3 regions of the Devosia sp. GW821-FHT12F11 genome follow, and region 1 is predicted to be linked to each of the others. Evidence: riboswitches for the same ligand, from Rfam matches in the RefSeq annotation. Region 1 holds a riboswitch; each other region holds the start of a gene.

What was found. Region 1 has a riboswitch for cobalamin ahead of AC1ROK_RS15305 (ABC transporter ATP-binding protein). Riboswitches for the same ligand answer to the same signal wherever they lie in the genome.
Region 2: it holds a riboswitch for cobalamin, as region 1 does, so the genes downstream of both, AC1ROK_RS09385 (CbtB domain-containing protein) here and AC1ROK_RS15305 (ABC transporter ATP-binding protein) in region 1, are expected to answer to the same signal.
Region 3: it holds a riboswitch for cobalamin, as region 1 does, so the genes downstream of both, AC1ROK_RS16600 (ribonucleoside-diphosphate reductase subunit alpha) here and AC1ROK_RS15305 (ABC transporter ATP-binding protein) in region 1, are expected to answer to the same signal.

The regions. Positions count from the first base shown of each region.
Region 1 covers NZ_JBXAPX010000004.1:502,983-508,827, forward strand. Annotated here, with positions in the region: gene AC1ROK_RS15300 (SH3 domain-containing protein) at 17-679, shown strand; cobalamin riboswitch at 1,132-1,352, shown strand; gene AC1ROK_RS15305 (ABC transporter ATP-binding protein) at 1,462-2,265, shown strand; gene AC1ROK_RS15310 (ABC transporter substrate-binding protein) at 2,277-3,221, shown strand; gene AC1ROK_RS15315 (FecCD family ABC transporter permease) at 3,388-4,446, shown strand; gene AC1ROK_RS15320 (ArsR/SmtB family transcription factor) at 4,503-4,856, shown strand; gene AC1ROK_RS15325 (SRPBCC family protein) at 4,840-5,346, shown strand; gene arfB (alternative ribosome rescue aminoacyl-tRNA hydrolase ArfB) at 5,436-5,845, shown strand, end outside.
Region 2 covers NZ_JBXAPX010000002.1:779,482-785,326, reverse strand. Annotated here, with positions in the region: gene AC1ROK_RS09405 (DMT family protein) at 1-243, opposite strand, end outside; gene AC1ROK_RS09400 (FAD-dependent monooxygenase) at 313-1,506, opposite strand; gene AC1ROK_RS09395 (MarR family winged helix-turn-helix transcriptional regulator) at 1,574-2,053, shown strand; gene AC1ROK_RS09390 (hypothetical protein) at 2,134-2,733, shown strand; cobalamin riboswitch at 2,754-2,973, shown strand; gene AC1ROK_RS09385 (CbtB domain-containing protein) at 3,070-3,252, shown strand; gene AC1ROK_RS09380 (CbtA family protein) at 3,284-4,051, shown strand; gene cobW (cobalamin biosynthesis protein CobW) at 4,048-5,121, shown strand; gene cobN (cobaltochelatase subunit CobN) at 5,121-5,845, shown strand, end outside.
Region 3 covers NZ_JBXAPX010000005.1:229,800-235,644, forward strand. Annotated here, with positions in the region: gene AC1ROK_RS16595 (ribonucleotide-diphosphate reductase subunit beta) at 1-827, opposite strand, end outside; gene AC1ROK_RS16600 (ribonucleoside-diphosphate reductase subunit alpha) at 982-3,876, opposite strand; cobalamin riboswitch at 3,989-4,141, opposite strand; gene AC1ROK_RS16605 (PadR family transcriptional regulator) at 5,221-5,550, shown strand; gene AC1ROK_RS16610 (DUF1048 domain-containing protein) at 5,550-5,845, shown strand, end outside.

The DNA.
Region 1 (5,845 bases):
AAAGAGAGGACTACTTATGCATCCCATCAAACTGGCAGGAGCCGCCACCGTGCTGCTCGGCTCGCTGTTTTTCGCCGGTGCCGCCAATGCCGCCGTCGCCACCAGCACCGTCAATGTCCGCGCCGCGCCGGTGAGCGGCGCCGTGGTCGACGTGCTGCGCGCCGGCCGAGAGGTCGAGATCGACCGCTGCTCCGGCGGCTGGTGCTATGTGATCAAACCGGGTCCGGATGGCTGGGTCTCCGCCAGCTACCTCAGCGACGACGATTCCGGCTTTGACGATGAGGACGACGTCGATACCCGCGTCATCGTTCCCGATCGCCCCGGCCCGAGCCGGCCGGATGTCGATGTGAACATCGGCTTCAACGTCCCCGGCTTCAGCTTCCAGATCGGCTCCGGCGGCTTCGACATCCGCCCCGGCCGTCCGGGCGGCAACCGCGACCGCGTCTGCTTCTACGAGAACACCAATTTCCGCGGCGACAGCTTCTGCGCCCGTCCGGGTGAGCGGCTCGCCCGTCTCGGCCGCTGGGACGACACCATCCGCTCGATCGAAGTGCGCGGCGATGCGCAAGCCCTGGTCTGCGAGCGCGCCAACTTCAACGGCCGCTGCATCGTGATCTCGCGCAGCGTGCCGAACCTGCGCGGCGCCAACGACAATATCAGCTCGATCCGCGTCCGCTAAGCAGCGGCGACATCTTTGTCGTCCGCCGGAACGGGGCGACATCTTTGTCGTCCCCTCGATACCTCGTCCCCGGGGCGATACCTCGTCCCCGGGGCGACTCCTCGTCCCCGGGGCGACTCCTCGTCCCCGGGGCGACTCCTCGTCCCCGGGCGACTCCTCGCCCCGGCGTCTTTCGGGTTTATGAACGGTTTCTGCAACCCGCATTCAGCGCCCTGTCAGCTTGCCTGTGATCGAGTGACACCACGCTGCGCCAGGATTGACCTCCACCAAGCGCGGCACTGAGGGGGCAACTCAGTTCATTTTTCCAATCGGGCTGCGACGCTCGATAGCCCGTGAGGCGGGGCGCCTCCCCTCCCTCACGACGCGGACCCGGCCCGCCGCACGGTGCCGGGTCCGCGACCCCTGGGGCTCCATCTCCCTCCCCCTCGGTTGACATCGCCCCCGAGTCACGCCCCTATCGCCCCGTTCAAGGTTCCTCGGCGGCCGCCAGCCAACGGGGATTAAAAGGGAACACGGTGCGACGTACCCATCAGGGCGCAAAACCGTGGCTGCCCCCGCAACTGTAAGCGGCGAGCTCTTCCGTAAACGCCACTGATCTCCTCCGGGAGGTTGGGAAGGTTCGGAAGCGCTATGACCCGCGAGCCAGGAGACCTGCCTCGACAGCTCACTGTAACCCGGCCGGGGTGTGCCGAGGGGAACGTCGATGGCGCTACGACTACGCATCGCAGCTCGCATTTTGATCGGTTCGCCCGTCAGCCCTCGCCTATGCGCGGAGGCCTCCGATGGAGCTTGCCCGATCCCTGGTCGGCTCTAGCCCGGCTGCCCTCGCGGTCGAAGGCCTGAGCTGGGGCCCGTCGCATCGCGCCCCGATCGTCCAATATCTGAGTTTTGCCGTCGCGCCCGGCGAAATGCTGGCGCTGGTCGGCCCCAACGGCGCGGGCAAATCCAGCCTGCTGCGCTGCCTCTACCGCTACCACCGTCCGACCGCCGGCACGGTCCGCCTCGATGGTGTCGACCTGTGGTCGCTGCCGCCCCGCGCCACGGCCCGCCGCATCGCCACTGTGTTGCAGGAACCGGCCTCGGATTTCGGCCTCAGCGTCGCCGAGATCATCGAGCTCGGCCTCACCCCGCATCAGCACGACCGGTCACCACATGGTTACGCATCGATCGAAGCTGCCCTCGAGCTGCTCGGGCTCGCGCCGCTGGCCGCCCGCGACTTCGCCTCGCTCTCCGGTGGCGAGAAGCAGCGCGTCATGCTTGCCCGCGCCCTGGTGCAGAAACCGGACCTCTTGATCCTCGACGAGCCCACCAACCACCTCGACATCCGCCATCAGCTCGAGGTGCTGGCGCTGCTCGCGGCGTTGCCCACCACCATCATCGTCTCGCTGCACGACCTGGCGCTCGCCTCCGCCCATGCCGATCGCGTGCTGGTCATCGCCGATGGCCGGCAGGCGGCGCTCGGCCCGCCGCTCGACATCCTGACACCCGATGCCATCCGCCAGACCTTCGCAGTCGAGACCGCCATCGACAGCCATCCGGCTACCGGCCGCCCCCGCTTTTCCTTCCATCTCGAACCACGCCGCTAAGGGAGAATTCCATGCGCCTCAGCCTCCTTGCCGCCCCGCTTCTCGCGCTCGCCGCGACCAGCGCCTTCGCCTCCGGCTTCCCGGTCACGGTCAAAAGCTGTAACCGTAACGTTACCTTTGAGGCCGCTCCGGCCCGCGCCGTCTCGAACGATGTGAACCTCACCGAGATGATGCTGGCCCTCGGCCTCACCGGCTCTATGGCCGGCTATACCGGCGTGTCGGAATGGAAGACCCTCGACGAAACGCTGCGCGCCGGCGTCGCCGAACTGCCCGAACTGTCGCCCGACTATCCCACCAAGGAAGTGCTGCTCGGCGCCGATGCCGACTTCTATTTCGCCGGCTGGAACTACGGCATGAAGGTCGGCGGCGAGATCACACCCGACACCCTGGGCGCATTCGGCATCAAGGTCTACGAGCTGACCGAAAGCTGCATCCACATCATGGATAAGCCCAAGGCTTCGATCGACGACCTCTATGTCGACCTGCTCAATCTGGGCAGGATCTTCGGCGTTTCCGAACGCGCCGAAGCGCTCGTTGCCGGTTACCGATCCGAGCTCGCCGCCTTCACCGCGACGCTGCCGAAGCGGGACACCCCACCAAAGGTGTTCATCTACGACTCGGGCGAGGAAAAGCCCTTCACCGCCGGCCGCTATGCCATCCCCACCGCGCTGATCGAAGCCGCCGGCGGCGCCAACATCATGGACGACGTGGCTTCCAGCTGGGTCGAGATCGGCTGGGAGCCGGTGATCGAGCGCAACCCCGACATCATCGTCATCATCAACTACGGCGAAGTCACCGCCGAGCAGAAGGCCGACTTCATGCGCAACAACCCGGCTTTCAAGGACATTCCGGCGGTAAAGCATAACCGCTTCGTTACGCTTCAATATGTCGAAGCCACCCCGGGCCCGCGCAACATCGCGGCGATCAAGCACCTGGCCGCGGCGTTCGCGGAGTAGTCGAAGCCGGCGCAAGCGGCTCCCCCCTCCCATCCTCCCCCACAAGGGGGGAGGTGCCTTGCCGGTGCGCCTGGCTCGATCGAGCCACAAGCTCCTCTTCACCTCCCCCCTTGTGGGGGAGGCCGGGAGGGGGGAGCCACACGCTCAAACGTCGAGACTAGTCCCCATGTCCCACCGCCACCTCTCCGGCCCGCGCCACGCCCTCATCCACGCCACCCCGGCGCTGGTGCTGGCGCTCGCCGCAATCCTCGTCGTCACCGCGCTGGTCGCCGTCAGCGTCGGCGCCATCGCCATTCCGCTCGACACCGTCTGGTCGGTCGTCGCCCACCACCTCGCCCCCGGCAGCGTCGAGGTGAGCTGGTCGGCCGGGCGCGACAACATCGTCTGGGAGGTCCGACTGCCCCGTGTCATCCTCGGCGCCGTCGTCGGCGCCAGCCTGGCGCTGGTCGGTGCGGCGCTGCAATCGGTGACCCGCAACCCGCTCGCCGATCCGCACCTGCTCGGCATTTCCTCGGGCGCGGCGCTCGGCGCCATCATCGTGCTGCTGCATACCGGCATGTTCCTCGGCCTCGCCACCGTGCCGATCTTCGCCTTCGGCGGCGCGCTCCTGAGCACCGCCATCGTCGTCGGCGTCGCCAATCTCACCCGCTCCACCGATGCCAGCCGGCTGATCCTCGCCGGCGTCGCCGTCAGCTTCATCATCACCTCCGGCGGCAGCCTCGCCATCTTCCTTGGCGATCCGCGCGCCGCCCATACCGTGATCTTCTGGATGCTGGGCGGCCTCGGGCTCTCGACCTGGGCGCAACTGCCCTACCCGCTCGTGGCGCTTGTCGCCTGCGGCGCCTACCTCATCGCCAATGCCCGCAACCTCAACGCCATGACGCTCGGCGACGAAAGCGCCACCACGCTCGGCATTCCCGCCGGCCGTTTCCGCATGGTGGTGTTCATCGTCTCTGCCCTGCTGACCGGCGCTGCCGTCGCCTTTTCCGGCGTCATCGCCTTTGTCGGCTTGATGATCCCACACATCGTCCGGCTGGTGGTCGGCGGCGACTATCGCCGCGTGCTGCCACTCTCGGCTTTGCTCGGCGCCATCTTCCTCGTCCTCGCCGATATGCTGGCCCGCACCATCATCCCGCCGCAGGATCTGCCCATCGGCATCATCACCGGGTTGGTTGGTGGCGGCTTCTTCATCCTGTTGCTCCGCCGCCGCAGTCGCTCCGCTTGACAGCGAAGCAGGCGGAGCCTATTCAACACGAACATTGATCAACGAAAGTGTTGAATATGTACTCTTCCACCGACCCCCTCAGCACCACGCTCTCGGCCCTCGCCGATCCGACCCGCCGGGCCCTGCTGGCCCGGCTGAGCGAAGGCGAGGCAACGGTGAACGAGCTGGCCGAACCGTTCGACATTACCCTCCAGGCCGTGTCGCGCCACCTCAAGGTGCTGGAGACCGCCGGCCTGATCAGCCGCGGCCGCGAGGCGCAGTGGCGGCCCTGCAAGCTCGAGACCGCCCGGCTGCAAGAGGTCGATGGCTGGCTCGCCCGCTACCGCATGTTCTGGGAAGGCAGTTTTGACAAGATGGGCGCCTATCTCGACGAGATCACCAAGGGAGACCAAAATGGCTCCAAGAACTGAAATGCGCACCGACGCGCTGAAGCTGCGCGACGACGAGCTGTTCATCACCCGCAGTTTCGATGCGCCGCTGTCGATCGTCTGGCGCATGTGGCAGGAGCCCGAACACATGATCCGCTGGTGGGGCCCGGAAGGCTTCACCGTCACCGACCTTAGCTCCGACTTCCGCCCCGGTGGCGCCTGGCGGGTCGGCATGACCTCGTCGATGTTCCCCAAGAGCTGGTCGAGCGGCAAGTATCTCGAGATCGAGCCGCAGCAGCGGATCGTCCTCCGCTTCGCCTGGGACGAAGGGGCCGGCAACACTGTCCCCACCACCATTACCGTGCAGTTCGAGGAACGCGCCGGCCGCACCACGCAGCACTTCCACCAGACCCCCTTCACCTCCGTGGCCTCGCGCGACAGCCATGTCGGCGGCTGGAACTCGCTCTTCAACAAAGAAGAGCAATACGCTGCGGCATTGGCCAAGGGCATCCAGCTGCCCCAGCTGACCTGACCTCATCACCCGGTGGGGGTGCTCTTCCCGAGCCGAGCCATCCCCACACCAGATGCGACTGCCCTTGTGGGCAGGGATCACCGGCGGGGGTGGCCACAGGCTCAGACGTCCATGCTAAGCTCCGTGTCGAACCTGCGGAGCCCTCCCCCATTCCCGACTCTCTCCACATCGGTGGCGCCGTACATCTCCCGCTGTCGGAGATCTCGATCGACTATATCCGCAGCCCCGGCCCGGGCGGGCAGAACGTCAACAAGGTGTCGAGCGCCGCGCAGCTCCGCTTCGATCTCATGGGCTCCCCCTCGCTGCCCGAGCCGCTGAAGCATCGCGCCGCCGCCCTCGCCGGCAGCCGCCTCACCACCGATGGCGTCATCGTCATCACCGCCAACCGCCTGCGCAGCCAGCCGATGAATCGCGACGACGCCATCGACCGCCTCGTCGCCATCCTGCGCGAGGCCCTGGTGCCGCCAAAACCCCGGCGCCCGACCCGGCCGACCCTCGG
Region 2 (5,845 bases), on a different contig from region 1:
CACCGTGAGGCTGATCACCTCCTGGATGGTCTTGAGCTCCGCCGCGGTATAGGCGCCGTAGCCGATACGGTTGGCGGGCACCGCCAGCCAGTATTCCACCAGCGCGATGCCCCAGCTGACCATCACCGCCACCCACATCGCCATATGCGGGAACTTGAGGTGCCCATACCAGGCGACGGTCATGAACACGTTGGAGCCGATCAGGAGCAGGATCGGCATCACCGTCTGGAAGGTGAAGGGCATCGGGGCACCGGGGCGAATCAGTTGGCTTCGTCCATTGATCGCCGGGCCCTGTGTCGGCCGCAAGGCCGCTCAGTTCGGCCGGACCAGCGGGGTATCGTCGGCTCGGAAGGCGAACAAGTGCTCCTGCCCACGCTGGCCGAGCGGCACGAACAGCGGCAACACCAGGTCGCGCACTCGCCGCGCCAGCCAACCCTGCGCCTTCTTGGGCGTGCCACCCTGCCGGCCGAGCCGCACCGCCGCCTCCACGCGGTCGCGCCGCAATGCCTCGAAACGTCGAAAGGCGCTTTCCGGCGTCGCCTCCGCCTCGAGGCAGGCCGCCAGCACCAGCGCGTCCTCGAGCGCCATCGATGCGCCCTGGCCCGAATGCGGGGTCACCGCATGCGCCGCATCGCCGATCAGGATCACCCGCCCCCTCGACCAATAGGGCAGGCTCGGCACGTCGTAATCGGGATAGATCCGGCTCACCTGCGGCGCGGCAGCCGCGATGATCCGCCGGTTGACCGAGGGATCGCCGCGATGCAGCGCTTCGAAATACCCGGTCGCTGCCTGGCGATCGATCAGTTGCGCCTGCTTTTCGTCGGCGGGAAAGCTGTTGAACCAATAGACCGGGCCGCCCGGGTCCTTGATGTAGCCGAAGAACGCCCGTCGCCCGAAGGTCATCAACATCTGCCCGTTCGTCGGCGGCACCTCCGGCACATCGACGATGCCGCCGCTCCCCAGTAGCCCGTTATAGGCCGGTGACGGCAGCCCGGGCATGGCGAGGCCACGCACATTGGAGCGGAGGCCATCTGCCCCCACCAGCACGTCGAAACTGTGTGTCACGCCGTCAGCGGTCGTCGCCGCCACCTCGCCTTCCAGATTGGCGACCGCTATCACCGGCGTCTCGAACTGCATCGGCACCCCTGCGGCACGGGCTGCGCCGAGAAGGATCTCGCTCAGCGCGCCGCGCCGGATCGTCACCGAGGGGGCGCCGAACCGCGCCGTGTGGCGGGCATAGTCGACCGTGCCGAGCGCCTTGCCGTGTTCGTTGTGGAGGACAATGGCGCGCGTTTCGACCCCGTGCCGCAGCGCCTCCGTCGCAAGGCCAAAGCCGCGCAGCGCGTTCATGCCGTTGGGCGCCAGCGTCAGGAAAATCCCCTCGTCGATCACCTGCTTTTCGCTGCGCTTCTCGAAGACAACGGGGGCGAAGCCGCGCCTGACCAGCGCCAGGGCCAGGCCGAGGCCGGCGGAACCTGCGCCAACGATACCGATGCGTGCTTTCATTCTTGCCTCACCTGCGCGACGCCGCATATCATGCGCCCGTCGTATTATTCGATGAGTAGATAATTAGATGGTCGAAATAAATTCGTCAAGCGATGCAAAGGCCGAGCTCGTGCAGCGGCTCGGCACGCTCATCGTGCGCTGGCAGGAGGCGACGCAGCGTTATGACGAGGAGGTGGGAGCAATCTTCCAGCTCGGCCCGGCCGAACGGCTGTGCCTCAGCTTCCTCACCAGCGGTCCGCAGACCGCCAGCGCCATCGCCCGCGCCACCCGTCTCACCCCGGCCGCCGTCACTTCGCTGATCGACCGGCTCGAGGCCCGTAACTTCGTCCGCCGCCAACCCGATCCGCATGACCGGCGCAAGGTGCTGGTGGAACTCGCCGAGGCCACTGCCGCCGTCATCGAGAAGGCCTACGCCCCGATGGCGATCGCTGGCGCCGAAGCGCTGGGCAAGCGCAGCCTCGACGAGCTGCGCCTCCTCACCGAGGTGATCGTGGAGGTCCTCGCGATCCAGAACCAGATGACCGAACGGCTGCAGTCGGGTGGATGACCCTGCGCCCAGCTTCCGCCGCAAGGCCTGCCCAGACTCACTGGGCTCAGCTAGATTCGGCGGGTCAACGGAGGTCGACAATGCGCGCGCTGGTCCTGTTTCCCCTGTTGCTGCTGGCGGCGCCCGCCCTGGCCGCCGACATCGTCTGTGAGGGTCCTTTCGCCGCTGACAGCTCCGAAGCGCGGCTGATCGAGGCCTTCGGCAAGGACAATGTGGTGACTGGCGACGTCCCGGGCCCCGAGGGCTCCACCGTGCTCGCCACCACCATCTTCCCCAACGATCCCACCAAGACCATCGAGTTCGGCTGGTGGGACGAGGAGAAGCACGAGCGCGTCGCCTATTTCACCGTGCCGCCGGGAGACACCGCGCCGGGCGGGCTCAGGAAGGGGCTCACCGTCAAAGAGGTCGAGGCGTTGAATGGCGGGCCGTTCCAGCTCTACGGCTTCTTCTGGGATTATGGTGGCGCCGCCATCTTCGAGGGCGGCAAGCTCGCCCCGCCGGAAGGTGGTTGCTCGGTCAGCGTTCGCTTCGCCGTCGGCGATTATCCGGCCGATCTCAATGTCGATGCCATCTCCGGCGACATGCAGATCTCGTCGAGCGAGCCACTGCTCGAGAAGGTCGATGCGCGCGTCGACACTGTCACCGTCGGCTATCCCGATTCCGCTGCGGCGGAAGATTGACCGCGCCCCCTCCCGCGGCGTAACCATAGCCCCACGTTGGTTCCTCAAACCCGTTCGGGCGAGGGGATCAAAAGGGAACACGGTGCGGCGTACCCATCAGGGACCAAATCCGTGGCTGCCCCCGCAACTGTAAGTGGCGAGTGCCTCCGACTATGCCACTGACATCCCTCGGGATGTTGGGAAGGCCGGAGACCACGGTGACCCGCGAGTCAGGAGACCTGCCAGCGTCCGGGAGTGTTTCGGGAAAAGTTGTGAGACTTTTCCGGTTCAAAACGCGACCCCCGGAAAGAGCTCGGGCGATGCGCCCACTTTCATCCGCACGGAGGGTGCAGGCATATGAATACTCAGGTCCAGACGGCGTCGGTCGTCCGTCTTTCTGTCTCGCAGCGGCTCATCGCAGGTGTGCTGGCGTTGTTTATCGGCTTCGTCCTTGTCGGCGGCGTCGGTTTTGCCAGCGACATGGCCATCCACAATGGTGCGCACGATACGCGCCATGCGCTTGGCTTCCCCTGCCATTGAGCTGACTCAGCTCTAAGCACACGAGACATCGATGAAACTCTTCCAGCGAATCTTTTTCGCTGCGGTCCTTGCCGGACTCGCAGCCGGCTTGGCCATGAGCGCCGTGCAGCAATGGCGCGTCGCACCACTGATCCTCGCCGCCGAGGTTTACGAGAACGCCGCCCCCGAGGCGTCGGCCGTCGCCGAGCACAGCCACGAGGCCGGCACCGCAGAGCATTCTCATGCCGAAGCCGCACCCGCCCACGAGCATGACGAAGACGCTTGGGCCCCGCAGGATGGCGCCGAGCGCATCGCCTACACCGTGCTGGCCAACCTCCTCGGCTGCATCGGCTTCGCCTTCCTGCTCGCTGCCGTCTCCGTCTTCTCGGGTATCGAGATCACTGCCCGCAACGGCGTGATCTGGGGGCTCGGCGGCTTCATCGCCCTGCAGCTCGCTCCAGCCCTCGGCCTGCCGCCTGAACTCCCGGGCATGCCCGCCGCCGATCTCGTCGCCCGCCAGGTCTGGTGGGTCGGCACGGCGCTCGCCACCGGTGCCGGCATCCTCGCCATCGCCAAACTCCGCAACTGGACCGGCATCGTCATTGCTGCCGTGCTGATCCTCGCGCCGCACGTCATCGGCGCGCCGCCGCTCTTGGGCGAGCACGCCAGCGCCGTCCCCGCCAACCTCGCCACATCATTCGCCGCGGCGACCCTCGCCACCGGTGCGCTGTTCTGGCTGATCGTCGGCCCGCTGTTCGGCTGGCTCAACGAGCGCTTCGCCCGATCTTCTGCCTTCGCCCTGAAAGGTGCCCACGCATGAGCACGACCGAACTCGCCAGTTCAAAGATCCCCGTCACCGTCATCACCGGCTTCCTCGGCGCCGGCAAGACCACCCTGGTCCGGCACCTGCTCGCCCATGCCAAGGGCAAGCGCATCGCGCTGATCATCAACGAGTTCGGCGAACTCGGCGTCGACAAGGAAATCCTCGCCGGCTGCGGCGACGAGACCTGCCGCGAAGAGGATATGATCGAGCTGAGCAACGGCTGCATCTGCTGCACTGTCGCCGACGAGTTCATCCCCACCATGCAGGCGCTGCTCGAGCGTGACGATCGCCCCGACCACATCGTCATCGAAACCTCCGGCCTCGCTTTGCCGCAGCCGCTGATCCGCGCCTTCAACTGGCCCGAGATCAAGTCCGAGGTGACCATCGACGGCGTCGTCACCGTCGCCGACGCGGCGGCGCTCAGCGAAGGCCGCTTCGCCAATGACGAACAGGCGGTCGATGCGCTCCGTTCCGCCGACGCCATGCTCGACCACGAGACGCCGCTCGGCGAGCTGTTCGAGGATCAGCTGATCGCCGCCGACATGGTGATCCTCAACAAGGCCGACCTGGTCTCCGACGCCCAGCTCGACACCATCGAAGCCCACCTCAAGGCCGAGATGCGTCCGGGCACCGGCGTGGTCCGCGCCCGCAACGGCCATGTCGATGTCGCGGCGCTCCTTGGCATGGGGCTCTCGACCGAAGACAACCTCGCCGGACGCGAGAGCCACCACGAGCTCGAGCACGGTGGCGAAGGCCACGAGCACGACGACTTCGATTCCTTCTCGGTCACCCTCGGCGGCGTCACCAGCAAGGATCATCTGCTGGCGACCATCGAGCAGACCATCCGCGCCCACGATGTGCTCCGTCTGAAGGGCTTCGCGTCGCTCCCCGGCGCCCCGGCCCGTCTCGCCATCCAGGCGGTCGGTCCGCGCGTCACCGCCTATTTCGATCGGCCATGGAAAGCGGGCGAAGCCCGCCAGACCACCCTGGTGGTGATCGGGGAGAGCCCGCTCAACCGCGCCGCCATCACCGCTAGCCTCGAGCAGGCGGTGGCGGCCGCAGCCTGATGCATCTCCTCGCGGCGCAAGCCGGAGCGCTGCAGCAGGAGGGCGAGGCCATCGACCTCGCCCAGACGCCCGGGGATGTCGTCTTTGCTTCGGCGGCCGACAGCGAGCTGATGATGCTTGCCGCCGCGGCCGATCGGGCGGCAACATCCGACCTGCGCCTCGCCAACCTGCTGCGGTTGAGCCACAACCTGTCGGTCGATCTGTGGCTCGACCAGACCGTGCAGCGCGCCCGGCTGGTGGTGGTCCGCCTGCTCGGCGGCCCGGCCTATTGGCAATACGGCGTCGATGAGCTCACCGCGCTGGCGTTGAGCGGCAAGATCCGGCTGGCGCTGCTCCCCGGCGACGCCAACCTCGATCCGATCCTGCAGCAACGCTCGACCATCCACCCGGATGACTGGACGCGCCTCCACGCCCTCTTCACCGCCGGCGGTCCCGAAAACGCCGACACGCTGCTGCAGGCTTTCGCACAACTGGCGCAATCGTCACCCTCCCCCTCGCGGGGAGGGATCAAGGGTGGGGGGAGCCCCACGCTCGAGCAGAGCAGCTCGGTCCCCAAACCCTTCCACCGTTTCGGCCTTTGGCATCCGGCCCACGGTATGCTTGACGCGCTGCCGGCCTCGCCGCACCCCAACGTGCCCATCCTGTTCTACCGCGCCGCCCTCGAAGGCGCCGGCACCGCAACGCTCGAAGCGCTGATCGCCGAGCTCGAAGCGCAATCGCTCAA
Region 3 (5,845 bases), on a different contig from region 1:
ATCATGCCGCGCACCTCGCTCTGGAACTCCGGCGTCCAGACATGCGGGTTTTCCGCCTTGATCTGGTTGATGACGTCGATACCGAAGTTCAGGTGGATGCTCTCATCGCGCAGGATGTACTGGTACTGCTCGGCGATGCCGACCATCTTGTTGCGACGGCCCAGCGACAGGATCTGCGCGAAGCCGGTATAGAACCACATGCCCTCGAAGATCACGTAGAAGGCGATCAGGTCGCGCACGAACGCCCGGTCGGTCTCGGGCGTGCCGGTGGTGAAACTGGGATCGTCGAGGTGCTGGGTGAAGTTCAGCGCCCAGGCCGCCTTGTCGGTGATCGAGGGCACCTCGCGATACATGTTGAACAGCTCGCCCTCATCGAGGCCGAGGCTCTCGACGATGTACTGGAAGGTGTGGGTGTGCACCGCCTCCTCGAAGGCCTGCCGCAGCAGATACTGCCGGCATTCCGGGTTGGTCAGGTGCCGGTAGATCGCCAAGACGATGTTGTTGGCGACGAGGCTTTCCGAGGCGGCGAAGAAGCCGAGGTTGCGCTTCAGCGTATGGCGCTCGTCGTCGGTGAGCCCGTCCTTGCTCTTCCACAATGCGATATCGGCCTGCATCGACACCTCGGTCGGCATCCAGTGGTTGTTGCAGCCGCTCAGGTATTTCTCCCAGGCCCAGTTGTACTTGAGCGGCAGCAGCTGGTTCACGTCGGCGCGGCAGTTGATCATCGCCTTGTCGTCGACCGAAACGCGGCCGCCGGCGCGGTCGATGCTGGGGGCGAGCGGGGCAGGGGCGAGAGTGTTGAGGTCTGAGGACCAATCGAGGGACATGGTAGGTTTCCTATAGGCTGGTAGTTTACCCCTCACCTGTCTCGCGCTTCGCGCGATCCACGGGGAGGAAAAGTGGTGGCCGCTGCGCTCTCCAGATTCTTCTCCCCGTCGGGGAGAAGGTGGCGCGTAGCGCCGGATGAGGGGTCTTGTCTCGTTACTGGCAGGCTTCGCAGTCGGGGTCGTCGATCAGGCACGCCGGCCCATCGAGCACCGCCATTTCGAGCGCCAGCTTCTTCGGCGCGGGCGGCGTCTCGACCACCGGCGCAGCAACCAGCGCCGGCGTTACCGCCACGGCGTTGAGCTTGCCGTCCGTGCCCTTCAGCGTCGACTTCTCGACATGCGTCGCCGAGCGAGAGCGCAGGTAATAGGTGGTCTTCAGCCCCGCCTTCCAGGCGCTGCGATAGAGCGTATCCAGCGCCTTGCCCGAGGGGTTGGCGAGGTAGAGGTTGAGCGATTGCGCCTGGTCGATCCATTTCTGCCGGCGCGAGGCGGCGGCGATCAGCCAGCTGGCGTCGAGCTCGAAGGCGGTGGCGTAGATGGCCTTGAGGTCATCGGGCACCCGATCGATCTGGCCGACCGAGCCGTCGAAATATTTGAGATCCGAGATCATCACCTCGTCCCACAGCCCACGGGCCTTGAGGTCGCGCACGAGGAGGGCGTTCACCACCGTGAAATCCCCCGACATGTTGGATTTGACGTAGAGGTTCTGGTAGCCCGGCTCGATCGACTGGCTCACCCCGCAGATGTTCGAGATGGTGGCCGTCGGCGCAATCGCCATGGTGTTGGAGTTGCGCATCCCCACTGATTTGACGCGCTGGCGGAGCGTCTCCCAGTCGAGCCGCTGGGTGCGGTCGATATGGATCTCGCTGCGGGTCGCGGCGAGCATTTCGAGGCTGTCGATCGGCAGCACGCCTTTTGACCAGAGCGAGCCGGCAAACGAGGCGTAGGCGCCACGCTCCTCGGCAAGATCGGTCGAGGCGGTGATGGCATAGTAGCTGATCGCCTCCATCGAGCGGTCGGCGAATTCAACCGCCGCATCCGAGCCATAGGCGATGCCCTGCGCCTGCAGCGCATCGGCGAAGCCCATGATGCCGAGCCCGACCGGGCGGTGGCGGAGGTTGGAGCGGCGGGCTTCCGGGATGGTGTAGAAGTTGATGTCGACGACATTGTCGAGCATGCGCATGGCGGTGTCGACGGTGCGCTTGAGCCGCTCGAGGTCGAGGCCTTTGTCGGTGAGGTGGGCCAAGAGGTTAATCGAGCCGAGATTGCAGACCGCCACCTCGTCCTTCGACGTATTCAACGTGATCTCGGTGCAGAGGTTGGAGGAGTGCACCACCCCGACATGCTGCTGCGGCGAGCGGATGTTGCAGGGGTCCTTGAAGGTCACCCAGGGGTGGCCGGTCTCGAACAGCATGGTCAGCATCCTGCGCCACAGATCGAGCGCCCGGACGGTCTTGAACACCGTCATGCCGCCGGCGGCGGCCTTGGCTTCATAGGCTTCGTAGGCGGCCTTGAAAGCGGGGCCATAGAGATCGTGCAGGTCCGGCGTTTCGTCGGGCGAGAACAGTGTCCAGTCGGCGCCGGCTTCGACGCGCTCCATGAACAGGTCGGGCACCCAGTTGGCGGTGTTCATGTCGTGGGTGCGGCGGCGGTCGTCGCCGGTGTTCTTGCGCAAATCGAGGAACTCCTCGATGTCGACGTGCCAGGTCTCGAGATAGGCGCAGACCGCGCCCTTGCGCTTGCCGCCCTGGTTCACCGCGATGGCGGTGTCGTTGGCCACCTTGAGGAACGGCACGACGCCCTGGCTCTCGCCGTTGGTGCCCTTGATATGGGCGCCGAGCCCGCGCACCGGGGTCCAGTCATTGCCGAGACCGCCCGAATATTTGGCGAGCAGCGCGTTGTCCTTGATCGCCTTGAAGATGCCGTCGAGGTCGTCGGCGACGGTAGTGAGGAAGCAACTCGAAAGCTGCGGTCTCAGCGTCCCCGAGTTGAACAGGGTCGGGGTCGAGGCCATGAAGTCGAAGCTCGACAGCAGATTGTAGAACTCGATGGCGCGGGCTTCGCGGTCGATCTCGCGCACCGCCAGGCCCATGGCGACGCGCATGAAGAAGGCCTGCGGCAGTTCGAACACCGTGCCGGCGGAGTGGAGGAAGTAGCGGTCATAGAGCGTCTGCAGCCCCAGATACTGGAACTGTCGGTCGCGCTCGGGCCGGAGCGCCGCGGCGATGCGGGCGATATCGAAGCGGCCGAGTTCCGGGTCGATCAGCTCAAGCCCGATGCCGCGCTCGAGATAGGCGGGGAAATACTCGGCGTAGCGGTTCGCCATCTCGGCTTGCGTCGCCTGGTCGGGGCGGCCGGCGAGAAAGCTCAGCGCTTCGCGGCGCAGCTTGTCGTTGAGCAGGCGCGCCGAGACATAGGCGTAATTGGGTTCGGTTTCGACCAGGGTACGGGTCGCGAGGATCGGCGCCAGCGCCAGTTCCTCGGTCGAGATGCCGTCATAGAGGTTGCGGCGGGTCTCGGTGAGAATGGTCTCGGCCACCACGCCATCAAGACCGGCAGAGGCCTCGGCGATGACGGTGGCGAGGCGGGCTTCGTCGAGCGGCATGCCATCCGCCATGCGGATCGCGGCGCTCGCGACAGGCGCATCCGCCTTGTCGGCGCGGGCCTTGGCGTGCTCCTCGCGGTACAGCACATAGGCGCGGGCGACCTTCTGGTGCTCGCCGCGCATCAGCGCCAGCTCGACCTGATCCTGCACATCCTCGATATGGAACACCCGGCCGTCCTTGGCGCGGCGGACCAGCGCCGCCACCACTTCGCCGGTCAGTTGCTCGACGATTTCATGCACGCGGCGCGAGGCGGCGGCCTTGTTGCCCTCCACTGCGAGGAACGCCTTGGTCAACGCCACGGCGATCTTCGACTGATCGAACGGCACCGTGCCACCGTTGCGCTTGATGAGCGAGAAGCCCGGCGCGTAGGCCGCGTGCGGCTCGGGTGACGTGACGACCACCGGACGGCCGGTGTCGGAATGGACGATCTGTGAAGTGGACATATGCCTCAAATACCCCGTGAGTGGCAGCAGGGGTTTTCCGAGGACGCGAAACGACGCACAGGCGCATTCCGCCCAGGCGTTTTCGCGGCCAACCGGTGCACCCCGCCCGTGGACGAACTAACCTGTCGTGGCAGGTATCTGGCTGGCCGGCAGCACCGGCTATCACAGTTGCGGGGGCAGCGCCGGACTGGAGCAATTGCCCGCACCGGCTTCCCTATTATCACCCGTCCTTGCGAACCGGGCGACCACGACACACTAGATGTAGTGTGCCTGTTCGGGATTCGCGTCAATGGGTTGCGATGCAATTTCCGGTGAGGGCAGCCCTCACTATGATGTGCGGGGACGTAGAGATATCTCCTGCGGGCCCAGGCGGGGCTGTCGAGCGCGAACTGAGGGGGCGCTGTCACAGGTCCCCCCCCCAGCCCCGTGTCACCCGGCGCAGGCAGGCCGTTCGCCGATCAGGCGGTTGTCAGCCGCGCTGTGGTATCGCGCAGGGATGGAACCGAAGCTTTCATGGTGGGCGGTCCTTGCGGCCTTTTTTGTCCTCATGGTGATGGCGGCCAGCATCGGCGTCACGCTTGGGCTGCTCGTCTCCATGCCTCCACCATTGTGACCGTCAGCAGAGAGGCGCGTGAGCGCCCGACCTGTCAGCAAAACTAAAGGCGCCGGCCGCTAGAATGCGAACCCGTCTGCCGCGTTGGCGTCGCGGACGGGACCGGCAGGTGTCGTCGGCAATCGACGCCGGCCGCAATGGGCTTGGGGGCCTCGCAGCGGAAATGGATCGAGAACCGAGCGATCGGTGGTGGCTTTACGCCACCGTGTTCCTTGCGCTTGTCACCGGAGCGACAGCAGGGATGGTCGTCAGCATGATCTGGGCGGGGCTGTAGCAAGCGCCATGGAGCGCCGACGGGTGTCATCGCCGCGGCGCCCCTGTTCGCGCCACTTCATCCCGGCCTTCGTCCATAGGCGCCAGGTTACGACCGTGCCCACCCACCGGCTGTCATCCCTGCGAAAGCAGGGACCTCGCGGCGAGGGCTTTTGCCCTCGTCCGCCATCCATCCACCTGCGCGGGCTGTGGGTTGGGTCCCTGCTTTCGCAGGGATGACACCGAGTTTGGGGCGCTGCCGGGTGGCAAGTTCGCCGATGGGCGCTGCACAGGATCAGTAGGAATCCCCCAACCTGGCGCTAATGCGCCTGCGCCGGAGAGCCAGTCGCGTTGTGAGGCGCGGCTGCTGGCGACCTCACAGAATGTCCTCAGCCACGCCGATCGGCGACGCTTGACACGGCTACTTAGTGATACTATCTACCAGTAGTCAGTAACGCAGACTAGCATGAGGTCGCCCCGTGGGCAAACAGATGACGGAGATGCTGAAGGGAACGCTGGAGGGGATCGTCCTCGCCATCCTCTCGATGCGGGCCGCCTATGGCTACGAGATCACCGCCTGGTTGCGGGATCAGGGTTTTGCCGACATCGCCGAAGGCACCGTTTACGCGTTGCTGGTCCGCATCGAGCAGCGCGGCTTCGTCGATGTCGAGAAGGTGCCTTCCGAGAAGGGGCCGCCGCGCAAGGTGTACTCGCTGAACGCCGAGGGCCGCGAATATCTCGAAGAGTTCTGGAGGACCTGGAGCTTCCTCTCGGATCGTCTCAGCCAGCTCAACCAAGGAGACAAATGATGTCCATTGCCAAGCTCGCCGCCAAAGTGATCGGCGAAAAGAAGCGTTGGCGCGAGTACAAGGCGCGCGTCAAGAAACTGCCCGAGCCGTATCGCGGTGCGGTCGATGCGTTCGAGCGCTACCTGATGGTGGCGGGCGGGGTGGTAGAGGCCGACGCGGCAGCCTCGCTGTTCGAAAACCTCGCCGACCTGTTCGAACAGAGCGCCGCCAACCAGACGCCGATCCGCGACATCGTCGGGCAAGACCCGATCGAGTTCATCGAAGCCTTCATCCGCAACTATGCGGCAGGCGACTG